DNA from 2 places in the Neptuniibacter sp. QD37_11 genome. Region 1 is predicted to be linked to the other one. Evidence: predicted binding sites of a transcription regulator. Region 1 holds the regulator's gene; the other holds the start of a gene.
The links. The regulator sigma-54, encoded in region 1, starts transcription at its own class of promoters, with help from an activator protein. The targets are predictions, from matches to a motif close to TGGCACNNNNNTTGCTNT.

Region 1 (7,407 bases):
AGTTTAACTGTATCCCTTAGGTCATAAAGGGAGAGGCGTGTCGTGTCTATCCTGATATCCGCAAGGCTAGCAATGGGTTCAAGTAGCTCTGATTCGGATTGGATCGACTGCTGTAGATTCTTATGTTCATCTGAAAGCGGGTGTTTTCTTCGGGTTGAACTGTATCTTTTTAATAGCGTAGCTTCAGATGAATCGAGAAAAATTACTTCATATTCTGCCCATCGTTCTTGGCGAAGGTTAAGCAAAATTTGAGGGAATTTGGAAAGGTTGCTGAGTAGATTGCGTGCATCAATGCTGACCGCTATGCGATCCGGGTGACTAGGTTCACTACTCATTTGCTGGACTAAATCAGGTAGCAATAATGCTGGGAGGTTGTCTATGCAATAGAAGCCTATATCTTCTAGAGCTTGTAGAGCCGTACTTTTGCCGGAACCGGATCGACCGCTTATCACTACAAGCTTCATTTCACATCCTATGAACTAAGTTGGCAAATTGCCTGATAGAGCGCTTCGTTATCTGCAACACTTCTCAGCTGTTCTCGCACGCTTTCTTGGCTGAATAACTCAGCAATCGCGGCAAGAGTTTGTAAGTGTTCAGATGTAGCATCTTCTGGTACCAAAAGAACAAACAAAAGATCTACCGGTTTGCTATCTATAGCGTCGAAATCAATTGGTTGAGCTAATTTGATTAAGTAGCCTTTGGCATCGCTGCAGTCAGCTAGTCTGCAATGGGGTATAGCTATGCCATCGCCTATGCCAGTACTACCTAATTTCTCGCGGCCGTGTAAGCCGTTGAAGATACAAGATGCTTCTAGGTTAGGGTTTTGCTCTGAAATAATTTCAGATGCTTTTTCCAGAATTCGTTTTTTACTGCTCCCCTCAAGACCACATAGGGTGCTTGAGGGGGTTAATAGTTCATGGACCAGCATAATACGTTGTAGCGGAGGCCTATTTGTGGTTTTTGAGTTTTTCTTTATGTTTTATAACTTGGCGGTCTAGCTTGTCAGTCAGGCCGTCAATTGCAGCATACATATCATCGTGTTCGTGAGTTGCGAACAGTTGGGCGCCGGAGACATGCATCTCTGCATCTGCTTTCTGGCGCTGTTTTTCGATGCTTAGTGTTACTTGAACATTGGTGATGTTATCGAAGTGACGCTCAATTTTCTGCATTTTTTCTAGGACGTAGTTTTGCATTGAATCAGTCAGTTCAACATGATGTCCAGTAATATTAATCTGCATAGGTCTCTCCTACTTGAGTGGAGGCGTTTTGCCGCCGTCCTTATTTATTATCTCTTTATTAAACCAGACGCTTTCTCTCATTAGAAGGTGGAATTCCCATTGCTTCACGATATTTTGCAATGGTGCGCCTAGCAACTTTGAATCCTTGTTCATCGAGGAACTGCGCGATTTTGTTATCGCTCAAAGGTTTAGCTGTGTTCTCTGCTGCAACCATCTTTTTAATTAGGGCGCGGATTGCTGTTGAAGATGCTGCTCCGCCTGTAGCTGTACTGACATGGCTGGAGAAGAAGTATTTCAATTCAAAAATACCGCGTGGTGTGTGCATAAACTTTTGCGTTGTTACACGAGAGATAGTTGATTCATGCATCTCTACTGCTTCAGCAATATCGTGTAATACCATAGGTTTCATGCCTTCTTCGCCATGATCTAGAAAACCAGATTGTCGTTTAACGATCTCATTCGACACTTTTAATAGGGTTTCATTACGGCTTTGTAGGCTTTTAATAAACCAACGTGCTTCTTGAAGATGGTTTTTCAGATAGGTGTTATCCAAACTGTTATCTGCACGCTTTACTAAACCTGCATAACCGGAGTTTATTCTAAGTTTAGGCGAAACTTCTGGATTTAGGTTAACAGTCCAAACACCGCGTTGTTTTGTTACGATGACATCTGGGATGACATATTCTGCAGCGGTCTGGCTTATGCTAGCGCCAGGTTTAGGGTTGAGGCTTTGAATGAGCTGAATAACTTGTTGTAGCTGTGGCTCTTTTAGGCGCGTCTTGCGCATTAATTGACGATAGTCGTGGGTGCCTAGAAGCTTGATGTATTGATTGACCACTTTAATGGCCTCATTACGCCACGGTGTATCAGATGGAAGTTGGCGAAGCTGTATAGCTAAGCATTCACTAAGGTCTCGACAAGCAATACCGGCCGGATCAAATTGTTGAATACGATGCAGTACGGCTTCTATTTCATCAAGTTCAACTTCGTCACTCTCATCGGAATTTTGTTCCAAAAAGTGCTCATGAATCTCTTCAAGAGGAACAGTTAAATAACCATCCGGATTAATGCCATCAATAATGTTGGTCGCAATGAGTCGATCCAGATCGCTCATAGGCGTCAAGTTTAGTTGCCAGTGAAGGTGATCTTGTAAGGTTTCTTCTGCCGTGTCATTTGATTCAAACGAATCAAGATCTTCTTTACTTAACGTTGGTGTGGAAGATTGATAGGTGTCTTCCCAGTTACTGTCAGTAGATAGCTCTTCAGGAATGCTCTCATTCCAATTATCTTCAGCCGCAGGTGTGTCGTCGAAGTCCTGTTCTGCTGAAGTGTTATTCTCTAATTCTTCGGCAGCAGCGCTTTGATGTGTTTCTAGGTTGTTATCCTGTTCATTAGATGGTACATCAGTAGTGTTGTCATCCTCAGATACATCCAGCATAGGATTGCTTTCAAGTGCCTCCTGAATCTCTTGTTGAAGATCCAGTGTAGATAATTGCAGCAGGCGAATCGCTTGCTGCAATTGTGGTGTCATTGTGAGCTGTTGCCCAATTTTTAAATGAAGCGCTTGTTTCATAATACGGCGGCACTAACTCCAGAGGCTACAATCATCTAGTTATTATCTATGGGTTTATAAGGTGAATTGATCACCGAGATACGCATCGCGCACTGCTTCATTATTCATAATGTCATCAGGCTTACCATTGGCAAGTATAGTGCCTTCACTGACAATATAGGCACTTTCGCAGATATCCAGTGTTTCTCTGACATTGTGATCAGTAATCAAAATGCCGATACCTTTGGACTGAAGGTGACGAATCGTTTGTTTGATGTCATTGACTGAAATAGGGTCAACACCAGCAAAAGGTTCATCTAAAAGCACAAATTCAGGTTCGGTTGCTAAGGCTCTGGCAATTTCAACCCTACGTCGTTCACCGCCAGATAGGCTCATGCCAAGGCTATCGCGAATATGAGTGATGTGAAATTCTTCCAGAAGCTCATTCATTTTGGACTTGATAGCTTGTTTATCTAAATCTTTTCGTGTTTCTAGTATCGCGAGCAAGTTGTCTTGTACAGATAGTTTGCGAAAAATTGAGGCTTCTTGAGGCAGGTAACCAATGCCTTCACGAGCACGCCCGTGCATAGGAAGGGCTGTGATATCTTGATCTTTAATTTTAACTTGGCCACGGTCTGCTTGTACAAGACCGACTATCATATAAAAACAGGTGGTTTTGCCTGCACCATTGGGGCCGAGAAGCCCAACAATCTCACCGCTATTAATTTTAAGTGAGACGTCTTTTACTACTTCTCTTCCTTTGTAGCGCTTAGCTAAATTTCGCGCTTCCAATAAGCTCATTACAGCAGGCCTTATTTCTTCTTAGTGGGCTGAATGACCATGTTTACACGGCCTTTTTCTTTAGCGTCTTTTGATGTTGCACCAAAAGCATCCACAATTGATTTGTCTAGGTCATAAACAATTTTATTGCCAGTAAAGGTGTCTTTGCCTTGTACTACTTTGGCACTTTGCGTAATGGTTAATTTCTTTTTGTTAACCATATACACCATGTGTTTACCCCAAGCATCACTGAAGTCACCATTCACTTCTTGTTGTTGGCGGAAGTGAGCGGGTGCGCCTTTAGCGACTAATTTATCCACACCTTCGTTGGCGCGGTGCATATCTACATGGGCTGCTTCGATCAGCAGTGAACCTTGCTTGATAATGACATTGCCCTTATAGGTGGTGATACCAGTCGTGTCATTAATGCTAGCGGAATCTGCTGTGATGTAGATCGGCTTATCCTGATCATCAGGCAGGGCGAAACTGGTATTCGACGCAAGCAAACATAGTGCAACAAGCGTTTGTGATAACCTAATCAACATTTTGATGTGTTCCTTCTACCCTTGAATGCAAATTTAAAACACGGGTGTTGAAATTAATATCCATTCCAGTGCCTTGCATTAGAGTGTGTTCAGTTTCTAAATTCACTGGCAGGTCTGTTTCGGCGATATCTTTTTTGGGATAAATCGTCAGCGCTTCGGTGGTTAGCTTTTTGCTCGAGCGCGCATTTGAATTATCAATAACAATGACATTACCTGCAAGATCTATTCGGCTGTTATCGTCTTGTGCTGTGCCTGTATCTGAAGAAATGTTGACAACGGAGTTGTCGGATCGATAAAGATTGCTTTTAGGTTCAATCAGTAAATTTTGTTTGTCTGACGGACTATGTTCTAGCCGCGGCGTCGTTAATTCTTGCTTTAGATTGCCCTTAATGTCCCATTCTTTAACCGCTGCTTGGTCGACAAAATAATCCATCTTTTCAGATAGGGGGGTATTGGTTGTACCGTGTTCTTGAGGTGAGCCTGAAAATCCCCAATACAGTAGTATTGGGATTAAAATGGCAGCAGCGATAATTATGCGTAATTTACTACTTAGATCAGGCATTTGCAGGAACTTTTAAAGGTACTTAGCATGTAATTGTTCAAGTTTACCTTGAGCTTCAAGGATATGCTCGCAAAATTCTCTTGCAGCCCCTTCACCACCTCTGCGTAAGCTACACCAATCGGCATGTTGCTTAACCAATTCGTGCCCGTTTGGAACAGAGGCGCCGAATGCGCAGTGACGAATAGCGGATAGGTCCGGCAAATCGTCACCTATATAAGCAGTTGTAGCTGCACTATGTGAGGTGTTAGACCAAAGCTCTTCTAAAGCGATAAGCTTATCTTCGCGGCCTTGAAATAGGTAATGGATACCCAGTGATTTACTGCGAAGTTCTACTTGTGGGGAACTACGCCCTGTAATGATTGCAGTCTCGATTCCTGCTTCCATCAATAGTTTTAGACCAAGGCCGTCCAGTGTATTGAACTGCTTGACCTCTTGACCATTGGGGAGAAAAAGAAGCTGGCCGTTGGTTAAAATGCCATCTACATCAAAAACAGCAAGTGTAATGTTCTTTAGAGAAGTTGTTACTGTCATTAAATTACGCCTGCTTTAAGTAGGTCGTGCATGTTTAGAGCGCCAATTGGTCTATTTGATTCATCCGTCACAATAAGTGCGTTTATCTTCTTGGCTTCCATTATTTGTAGGCACTCAGCAGCTAAGGCTTCGCTACTGACTGTGGTGCCTTTACGAGTCATGACATTATCTATAGCTGTGGTTTTAAGATCTACGTTCTGATCTAGCGCCCGGCGTAAATCTCCATCGGTGAATATGCCGAGTAACTTGCCGTCTTTATCTACGATTGTAGTCATACCTAGGCGTTTACGAGTCACTTCTAAAAGTGCTTCTTGTAAAAGGGTTCCTGATTCAACCTCCGGCACGTCCTGATCAGCATGCATAATATCGCTTACTTTTAGGAGTAGCTTTCGTCCTAAACTGCCGCCTGGGTGGGAAAAAGCAAAATCTTCAGCGCTAAACCCGCGTGCTTCTAAAAGAGCTATAGCTAATGCATCTCCTAGCACTAATTGAGTTGTAGTACTTGAAGTTGGGGCTAAACCAAGAGGGCAGGCTTCTTTTTCAACGCCAATATGGAGGTTTGCATCAGAAGCTGTGGATAAGGTTGAATCTGCATTTGCCGTAATACTTATAAGCGGTGCCTTCATTCTTTTTAATAGAGGAATGATGGTAACGACTTCGGCTGTTTCTCCTGAATTAGATAGGGCGATAACCACATCGTTTGAAGTGATCATTCCTAGGTCACCATGACTTGCTTCGCCAGGGTGAACAAAGAAGGAGGGGGAGCCAGTGCTTGCTAGAGTTGCAGCAATTTTTTTACCGATGTGACCTGATTTCCCCATGCCTGTAACAATGATTCTGCCGGTACATTGAAACATCAGTTCGCAGGCACGAATAAAATTCTCATCCAGATGGCTAACTAAATCAGAAACTGCTTCCGCTTCGAGTTGAATCGTACGTCTTGCTGAACTGAGAAAATCAGGTTGCGACATCAGAAACCTATTATGTTAATTAAGAGACGGTCATAGTGTATAGCAGGACCAGATAGCCTGCATAGGCAGCAGTTAAAAGGCTGCCTTCAAATCGACTGATAGAAGGGGGCTTTTGCCAAAGGGCGAACGCCATCAGCGCAAAAGTTAGGCCTAGCATAGCAACATAGTCTCGTTGTAGAACGATTGCATCCATGCCAATTGGAGCAATAAGGCCTGGAACTGCCATCACTGCGACAAGGTTGAAAATGTTAGAGCCCACTACGTTGCCAATAGCGATGTCGTGATGGTTCTTTAATGCGCTTGCTACAGATGCAGCTAATTCGGGAAGGCTTGTGCCTATGGCAACGATTGTAAGGCCTACAACGAGTTTGCTAACGCCCATTGCAAATGCGATTTCACTTGCGCCCCAAACAAGTAACCTAGAGCTTGCAGCTAGAACAGCCAATCCTGCGATCAACCAAAAAATTGCCTTTTTAGTTTCCAGTTCGGGTAGCTCTTCTTGATCATTTGCCAATTCATCTTGAGGCGCATTTTTTTGAAAACGATTAAACAGATAAAGGCATACTGCTAGGGCAATTAGCAGAATAACGCCATCCATGCGGCTTAGATTCAGGTCGAAAAGAATTACACCGGCAAGTAGGGTGACGCCTAATAGGAGAGGCAGCTCTTTTCGAAGAACGCCTGATTTTACGGGTAAAGGCGCAATAAGTGCGGTAATACCAAGCACCAGTGCGATGTTAGCAATGTTAGAACCAAGTGCGTTACCAATTGCAAGGTCTCCAGCTCCGGATGTGGAAGCCATGATCGAAACTAGAATTTCGGGTGCTGAAGTACCAAATGAAACAATTGTCAGGCCGATAAGCATCGGTGACATACCAAAATTTTTAGCTGTCGCCGCAGCCCCTTCTACAAACTTATCTGCACTCCAGACTAATAAAACTAAGCCGGCCAATAGTGCCAAAATTGGGTAAAGCATAAAGAAAATATGTTCCAGTATTAGATGAAGGACGCTATTAAAACAGAATGCAGTTATTGTTTAAATCGGCACGAAGTAACTATAGGTAAATATTCCCGTTTTTATATCGAAATGGTATAGTTGCGGCCCCACAAAGTAGGGGTTATTGAATAAAGCCTGAACAGTGGAACGGACTTAAGCTGTTTTGCACGTTTTATAAATGGAATCTTATGAGTCAGTTTGATGATGTAGTCATCGATATTCAGCAGTTGA
Region 2 (7,407 bases), 160 kb from region 1:
AACCGAGCGTTGTAAGTCGTGCTTATTGTCTATTCGCGCTTGTATTTGTGATTACAAACTTCAGTACGATGCTTTAGCGAGTTTTTACTTACTTATGCATCATGATGAAACATTCAAGCCTACCAATACGGGGCGACTCATTGAGGACTGTATTGCCGACACGCAACGATTTAAATGGTCTAGGACTGAGCCTAGTCAGGAGTTGCTTGAGGCAATAAATCATGAGGACATAGACCCTTACATTGTTTTTCCGGAGGGTGATGACTATATGGGTAGGATGGTTGATTTCGAGCTCAAGCCTGGGAAAAAGCCAGTTTTCATCATCCTCGATGGTACTTGGCGTCAAGCTAGGCGTATGTTTCGGCATAGCCGCTATTTAGATCACCTACCGGTCATCCAGCCCCATGTAACTTCTACCTCTCAATATAAGCTGCGCAAGGCGCCTGTTGCTGGTCAATTGTGTACAGCTGAGGTGGCTGCAGAAATGTTAAAGCTAGCCGGTGATCAAAAAGGGGCAGAAATAATGTCAGATTATTTTTCTGTCTTTAATAACCATTATCGGGCGGCGAGATTAAATAGACCGATTGATGATGAGGTAGAAGAGAAGAAGCGATTAAAGGCCTATCAGCTCTCATCGGAGGTTTGATAGGCCCTGTAACTTTAGCTTTCCAGCCAAAAGGTAACTGGCCCATCATTGGTTAATGAGACGGCCATATCCGCAGCAAAAATACCTGTTTCAACCTCTGTGTGCTGTTGTTTGGCTTGCTGTACAAAGTAGTTATATAGTTTTTCACCGTGCTCTGGTGATGCGCCTGAAGAGAAGCTTGGTCGTAAACCTTTTTTAGTGTCTGCCACAATCGTGAATTGAGAGACTATGAGCAATCCGCCATTGATCTGTTGTAGATTGAGGTTCATTTTCCCTTCGTTATCAGCAAAAACACGATAACCGAGTATTTTTTTTAGCAGTTTGTTGGCGTCTGCTTCAGTGTCAGTTTTCTCTATACCCAGTAGTAATAAAATGCCTTGGTTAATTTTGCCTACGGTTTCTGCGTTAACTTCGACGCTAGCTGATTTTACTCTTTGGATCAGTGCTTTCATATTCAGGTTTGCTTGTGTCTGTATGTATTATGCCAATGATATGGCGAAGTTATCTGTTGCACGAATTAGATTGTCAGTAATACCAGGCTCAAACGCTGAATGACCGGCGTCTCGTACGATGTGAAACTCTGATTCTGGTAAAGCATCATAGAGAGCTTGAGCTTGTTCGATGGGGCATACCATATCGTAACGGCCATGTACGATCACTGTTTTAATTTTTTCTATTTTGGAACAATTATTAATGATTTGGTTGGGCTCTATAAAGGCTTTATTTATAAAGAAATGCGCTTCTATTCTCGCCATTGCAAGCGCTACGTGGGGATCTGCAAAATGATCAACTATATCGTTGTTTGGATCTAGCGTAGAGCAACGACCTTCCCATATTGACCATGCCTTTGCTGCAGACATGCGTGCGATCTCATTAGATGAGGTTAAGCGCTTGTAGTAGGCTTTGAGCATGTCGTCACGCTCAGTTCTTGGAATGATCTGTTCGTACTCTTTCCAATAGTCTGGGAAAATTGCACTCGCTCCACGTTGATAAAACCACTGGATATCCTGTTCTCGACAGAGAAAAATGCCTCTGAGAATCATGCCGGATACTCGACCGGGATGAGCTTGAGCGTAGAGAATGCTTAGAGTAGAGCCCCAAGAACCACCGAATAGTAACCATTTATCCACATTCAGATATTTTCTGATTGCTTCCATGTCTGCTATTAGATCAGAGGTCGTATTATCTGTGAGATCTGAATGAGGTGTAGATTTGCCGCAACCGCGTTGATCAAACAAAATGATTCGATATTTCTCTGGATCAAAAAAGCTTCGATGTGCTGGCGCAGTTCCGCCGCCGGGGCCTCCGTGAACAAATAGTGCTGGCATACCTTGAGGGTTGCCACTTTCCTCTACATAAAGGCTGTGGGTATCAGATACCTTTAGCTGAAATTCGTTATAGGGGTGTATTTCAGGGTAGGGAATGCGCATATGGCCTCCGGCACAGATTGACGTCCTAATTTGTAAGTATAGTGAGCTAGTTGTGTCAGAGCTACGGTATTAGAAAATAAAAAAGGCAGCTCAAGGCTGCCTTTTTAAGATAGAGATAATCTCTTATTTGTTCTTCGCGCGTTTACGTTCGTTCTCTTTAAGAAGCTTCTTACGTAGACGGATGAAGTTAGGTGTAACTTCTACCAATTCATCATCTTCGATGAAATCTAGCGCTTGCTCCAGTGTGAATTTCACAGGAGGTGTTAGCTGGATGTTTTCATCAGAACCAGAAGCACGAACGTTAGTTAGCTGCTTACCTTTAGTTGGGTTTACAGCTAGGTCATTATTACGACTGTGGATGCCTAGTAGCATACCTTCGTAAACTTCAACGTTTGGTTCGATGCATAGACGACCACGGTCTTGTAGGTTCCATAGTGCGTAACCAAGAGCTTTACCTGTAACCATGGATACAAGAACACCATTGATACGGCTAACAACTTCACCTTCTTTAACTGGACCATAGTGGTCGAAGATAGAAGTCATGATGCCTGTACCTGAAGTCATTGTCAGGAACAGAGAACGGAAGCCGATAAGGCCGCGAGATGGGATCATGAACGTTAGACGTACACGGCCTTTGCCGTCTACTTCCATGTTTGTCATGTCACCTTTACGCTTGCCTAGTTCTTCAATAACAGAACCTTGGTGCTCGTCTTCAACGTCGATCATAACCATTTCGTATGGTTCGTGGATTTCACCATCGACTTCTTTCTGAATTACTTCTGGACGAGATACACCTAGCTCGAAGCCTTCACGGCGCATTGTTTCAATCAATACAGAAAGGTGAAGTTCACCACGGCCAGAAACTTTAAATTTCTCTGGTGTTTCACCATCTTCTACGCGTAGGGCAACGTTGTGGATAAGTTCACGATCTAGGCGCTCTTTGATGTTACGGCTAGTTACAAACTTACCATCCTGACCTGCGAACGGAGAGTCGTTAACTTGGAAGGTCATGGAGACTGTCGGCTCATCTACACTTAGTGCAGGTAGAGCTTCAACTTTATCAGGGTCGCAGATAGTGTCGGAGATGTTTAAAGCGTCAATACCAGTAACACAAATAATGTCCCCTGCAGTTGCGCTTTCTACTTCTACACGCTCTAGGCCGTGATAACCCATGATCTTCAGGATACGGCCGCTACGAACAGCGCCTTCACGATCAATAACTTTTACTTGCGTATTCGTGTTGATAGTACCACGAGTAACTCGGCCAACACCGATAACGCCAAGGTAGCTGTTGTAGTCAAGTGCAGATACTTGCATCTGTAGTGGGCCATCAACGTCTACTTTTGGTGGATCTACATGCTCAACGATCGCTTCGAAAAGTGGTGTCATATCCTCAGACATATCGTCTGGCTCTAGACCTGCAATACCGTTTAGTGCAGATGCGTAAACAATTGGGAAGTCTAGTTGCTCATCAGTAGCACCTAGGCTATCGAATAGATCAAATACTTGATCGATAACCCAATCTGGACGTGCGCCAGGGCGGTCAATCTTGTTGATAACAACGATTGGGCGTAGGCCTTGGTCAAATGCTTTCTGAGTTACGAAGCGTGTTTGTGGCATTGGGCCATCAACAGCGTCAACTAGTAGGCATACACAGTCAACCATAGACAGTACGCGCTCTACTTCACCACCGAAGTCGGCGTGCCCAGGAGTGTCCACAATGTTGATGCGGTAGTCGTTCCATTTGATAGCAGTGTTTTTTGCCAAAATGGTAATGCCGCGCTCTTTCTCCTGGTCGTTGGAGTCCATGATGCGCTCAGTGCCTTCATCACGACGGCCTAGTGTGCCGGATTGTGCAAGCAGCTTATCAACCAGGGTTGTTTTACCGTGGTCAACGTGCGCGATGATAGCGATGTTTCTTAGCTTTTCGATCACGTGTGTATACCTGTGAGATATTTTTGCGAATGCGGAATTATACGTGTTTATAGATAAATTACTGCATATTTCTTAATCAAATCGATAGAGTTTTTGTTTTTATTATTTCTATCTACATGAGCAGATTGATCTGAGTAGGAATTAAGTTAAAAACAGACACATTATAGGTGGGCGTTTTGAATAAGGTTGGAGTATATTATAGGCCCATAACGGTGCATAAAAATTGATTCAATGAAGCTTGCACTATTATGGTGCATTAAAGTTGCTTGTGTTCGATTTTGGTGCGGTGCTTTTGGTGCATTTATGCTGCAAGTGCCTCTAAATGTTGAGGAATGCTGGGTTTTCTATTCTGGCACGCTTGTTGCTTTGTCCTAAGCCGATAATTAATTCTGATTTCTTTAGGCTGACAATGTTCAGCCTGGTAATTACTAAGTGGAGAAAGTCTCATGTCAGAGAAGACTCTGAATCTGATCAAAGAAAGCAATGCTAAGTGGATTGACCTACGTTTCACCGACTCTCACGGTAAAGAGCAGCACGTAACTATCCCAGTTTCCGACATGGGCGATGACTTCTTTGAAGAAGGTAAAATGTTCGATGGTTCATCCATCTCAGGTTGGAAAGGTATTAACGATTCCGACATGATCCTGATGCCGGACGACAGCGCTTCTCTGCTGGATCCATTCTCTGAAGCTACTACTGTAATCGTTCGTTGTAACATCGTTGAGCCAGCTACTGGTCAAGGTTACGAGCGTGACCCACGTTCTGTAGCTAAGCGCGCAGAAGAGTACCTTAAGTCTACAGGTATTGCTGACACAGCTATGTTCGGTCCTGAGCCAGAATTCTTCGTATTTGACGAAGTGAAATGGCATGCAGATATCTCTGGTTGTGGTTACACAATCGCTTCTGAAGAAGCATCTTGGGCGTCTAGCCACAAGATCGAAGGTGGTAACACTGGTCACCGTCCACGTGTTAAAGGCGGTTACTTCCCAGTACCACCAATTGATTCTCTTCACGACCTACGTGGCGCTATGTGTGACGCGATGGAAGCGATGGATCTTGAAATTGAAGTACACCACCACGAAGTAGCAACTGCTGGTCAGTGTGAAATTGGTGTTGGTGCGAACACTTTAACTGCTAAAGCGGACGAAGTTCAGGTTCTTAAGTACTGTGTACACAACGTTGCACACGCTTACGGCAAAACAGCTACATTCATGCCTAAGCCACTAGTTGGTGACAACGGTTCTGGTATGCACGTTCACATGTCTCTATCTAAAGACGGTGTTAACCTGTTTGCTGGTGATGCATACGCGGGCATGTCTGAAACTGCTCTTTACTACATCGGCGGTATCATCAAGCACGCTAAAGCGCTTAACGCTTTGACTAACTCTTCTACTAACGCTTACAAGCGTCTAGTACCAGGTTTCGAAGCTCCAGTTATGCTTGCTTACTCTGCACGTAACCGTTCTGCTTCAATCCGTATCCCATACGTGACTAGCCCTAAAGCACGTCGTGTAGAAGCGCGTTTCCCAGATCCATCTGCGAACCCATACCTATGTTTCTCTGCACTAATGATGGCTGGTCTTGACGGTATCAAGAACAAGATCCACCCTGGCGATGCTGCAGACAAAGACCTTTACGATCTACCAGCTGAAGAAGCTGCTGAGATCCCACAGGTTGCTTCATCTCTAGAAGAAGCTCTAAACGCTCTTGAAGAAGATCGTGAGTTCTTGACTCAAGGTGGTGTATTCACTGATGACATGCTTGATGCGTTCATCGCGCTTAAGCGTGAAGAAGTTGAGAAAGTGAACATGACTACTCACCCAGTTGAATTTGACCTGTACTACTCTGTATAAGTCTTAATTCTTCTGAAAAAGCCTCCCTTGTGGAGGCTTTTTTGTTTTTAAATCTTACCGTTATGCACTTATTTAGTGACGATTAATATCTTAATAATATTTAATGCACTAAAATGGTGCGCCATCATTTTTAAGCAGCTACACTCAATATTAGAATAGACAGTAATGGTGCTGCCTGAGAGCAATTTAGGGCAGTGGTAAAACTTGGTTTACTTTTTGCAGAAGTAAACTTAAGTAAAAGAGTGTAGGTCGATGCCAGTAATAGATTTTCATAAACAGATAATAGAAAACCTTTCTACAGCGGTGGTTCTGCTGGATGGCAACCTTGATGTGGAATATGCCAATCCTGCAGCTGAGATGCTGTTAGAGGCGAGTTTGCGTCGTTTGTCTCAAGTGTCTGTGGCGGAGTGGTTCTCACCAGAGGAACATGGCATTGAAGACCTGCGTGCTTGTATTGAGACGGGTCATCCTTACACGCGCCGTGAAGCTAAATTGGTGACTCAAAGTGGCAGTGTACTAACGGTGGATTATTCGATTAATCCTTTGTTCTGGTTGAGTGGTCGACAGCTCCTGATTGAGATAGAAGCGAGAGACCGTTTGATGAGAATCGAGCGTGAAGAGGATCTTCTAACTCAACATGATACTGCCAGATCTCTAGTCCGTGGCATGGCACATGAAATTAAGAATCCTTTGGGTGGAATTCGTGGTGCCGCGCAATTGCTAGAACGAGAGCTGCCAGATCCTGCCTTACATGATTATACCCGCGTAATCATTGAAGAGGCTGACCGCTTAAGGAACTTGGTTGATCGTCTGTTGGGGCCGCGTAAGTTACCTAAGCTTGAAGACGTTAATATCCACGCCATACTCGAACGTGTTTGCCAGCTTATTGAGGCTGAAACTAAGGGTTCTGTAACCCTATTGCGAGATTACGATCCTAGTATCCCTGAGTTTACAGGTGATGCAGAGCAGCTTATCCAAGCGATATTAAATATCCTGCGTAACAGTATGCAAGCGATGCAGGGTGCAGGAACTGTTGAGCCAACCATTCAGATTAAAACACGGGCTTTCCGTCAAATTACATTGGGCGCTGAAAAACACCGTTTGGTATGTAGCGTCGAAATTGTAGATAACGGCCCAGGTATCCCAGAAGAGATACTTAGTAAGATTTTCTACCCTATGGTAAGCGGGCGTGCAGAAGGAACCGGCCTTGGCTTGTCGATTGCACAATCGATCATCAATCAGCATCAAGGATTGATTGAGTGCGAAACTCAGCCAGGGGAAACTAAATTTCAACTATTCATACCTTTGGAGATAAGTCATGAACCTGTCAGGTAAAATCTGGATTGTCGATGATGATCGTTCAATTCGTTGGGTGCTTGAAAAAGCTATGGCAGTAGAAGGGCTTCAAACCGAAGTTTTTGATAGTGCAGATGCTTTATTGGCTCAACTAGAGCGTGAAGTGCCTGATGCGATTATTAGTGATATTCGCATGCCGGGAACAGATGGACTGCAGTTGCTGGAGAAAATTCAAGAAACTCATCCA

Region 2: the regulator sigma-54 is predicted to act here: its motif matches at 4,362-4,379, upstream of glnA (glutamate--ammonia ligase).

Annotation. Positions count from the first base shown of each region.
Region 1 covers NZ_CP180552.1:2,645,807-2,653,213, reverse strand. Annotated here, with positions in the region: gene rapZ (RNase adapter RapZ) at 1-464, opposite strand, end outside; gene ptsN (PTS IIA-like nitrogen regulatory protein PtsN) at 473-931, opposite strand; gene hpf (ribosome hibernation-promoting factor, HPF/YfiA family) at 948-1,238, opposite strand; gene ACMXYT_RS12320 (RNA polymerase factor sigma-54) at 1,297-2,811, opposite strand; gene lptB (LPS export ABC transporter ATP-binding protein) at 2,866-3,591, opposite strand; gene lptA (lipopolysaccharide transport periplasmic protein LptA) at 3,603-4,115, opposite strand; gene lptC (LPS export ABC transporter periplasmic protein LptC) at 4,105-4,677, opposite strand; gene ACMXYT_RS12300 (KdsC family phosphatase) at 4,690-5,208, opposite strand; gene ACMXYT_RS12295 (KpsF/GutQ family sugar-phosphate isomerase) at 5,208-6,179, opposite strand; gene ACMXYT_RS12290 (calcium/sodium antiporter) at 6,199-7,155, opposite strand; gene ACMXYT_RS12285 (ATP-binding cassette domain-containing protein) at 7,365-7,407, shown strand, end outside.
Region 2 covers NZ_CP180552.1:2,808,060-2,815,466, reverse strand. Annotated here, with positions in the region: gene ACMXYT_RS13130 (tRNA-uridine aminocarboxypropyltransferase) at 1-646, shown strand, start outside; gene dtd (D-aminoacyl-tRNA deacylase) at 661-1,098, opposite strand; gene pip (prolyl aminopeptidase) at 1,126-2,076, opposite strand; gene typA (translational GTPase TypA) at 2,200-4,011, opposite strand; gene glnA (glutamate--ammonia ligase) at 4,458-5,864, shown strand; gene glnL (nitrogen regulation protein NR(II)) at 6,117-7,199, shown strand; gene glnG (nitrogen regulation protein NR(I)) at 7,183-7,407, shown strand, end outside.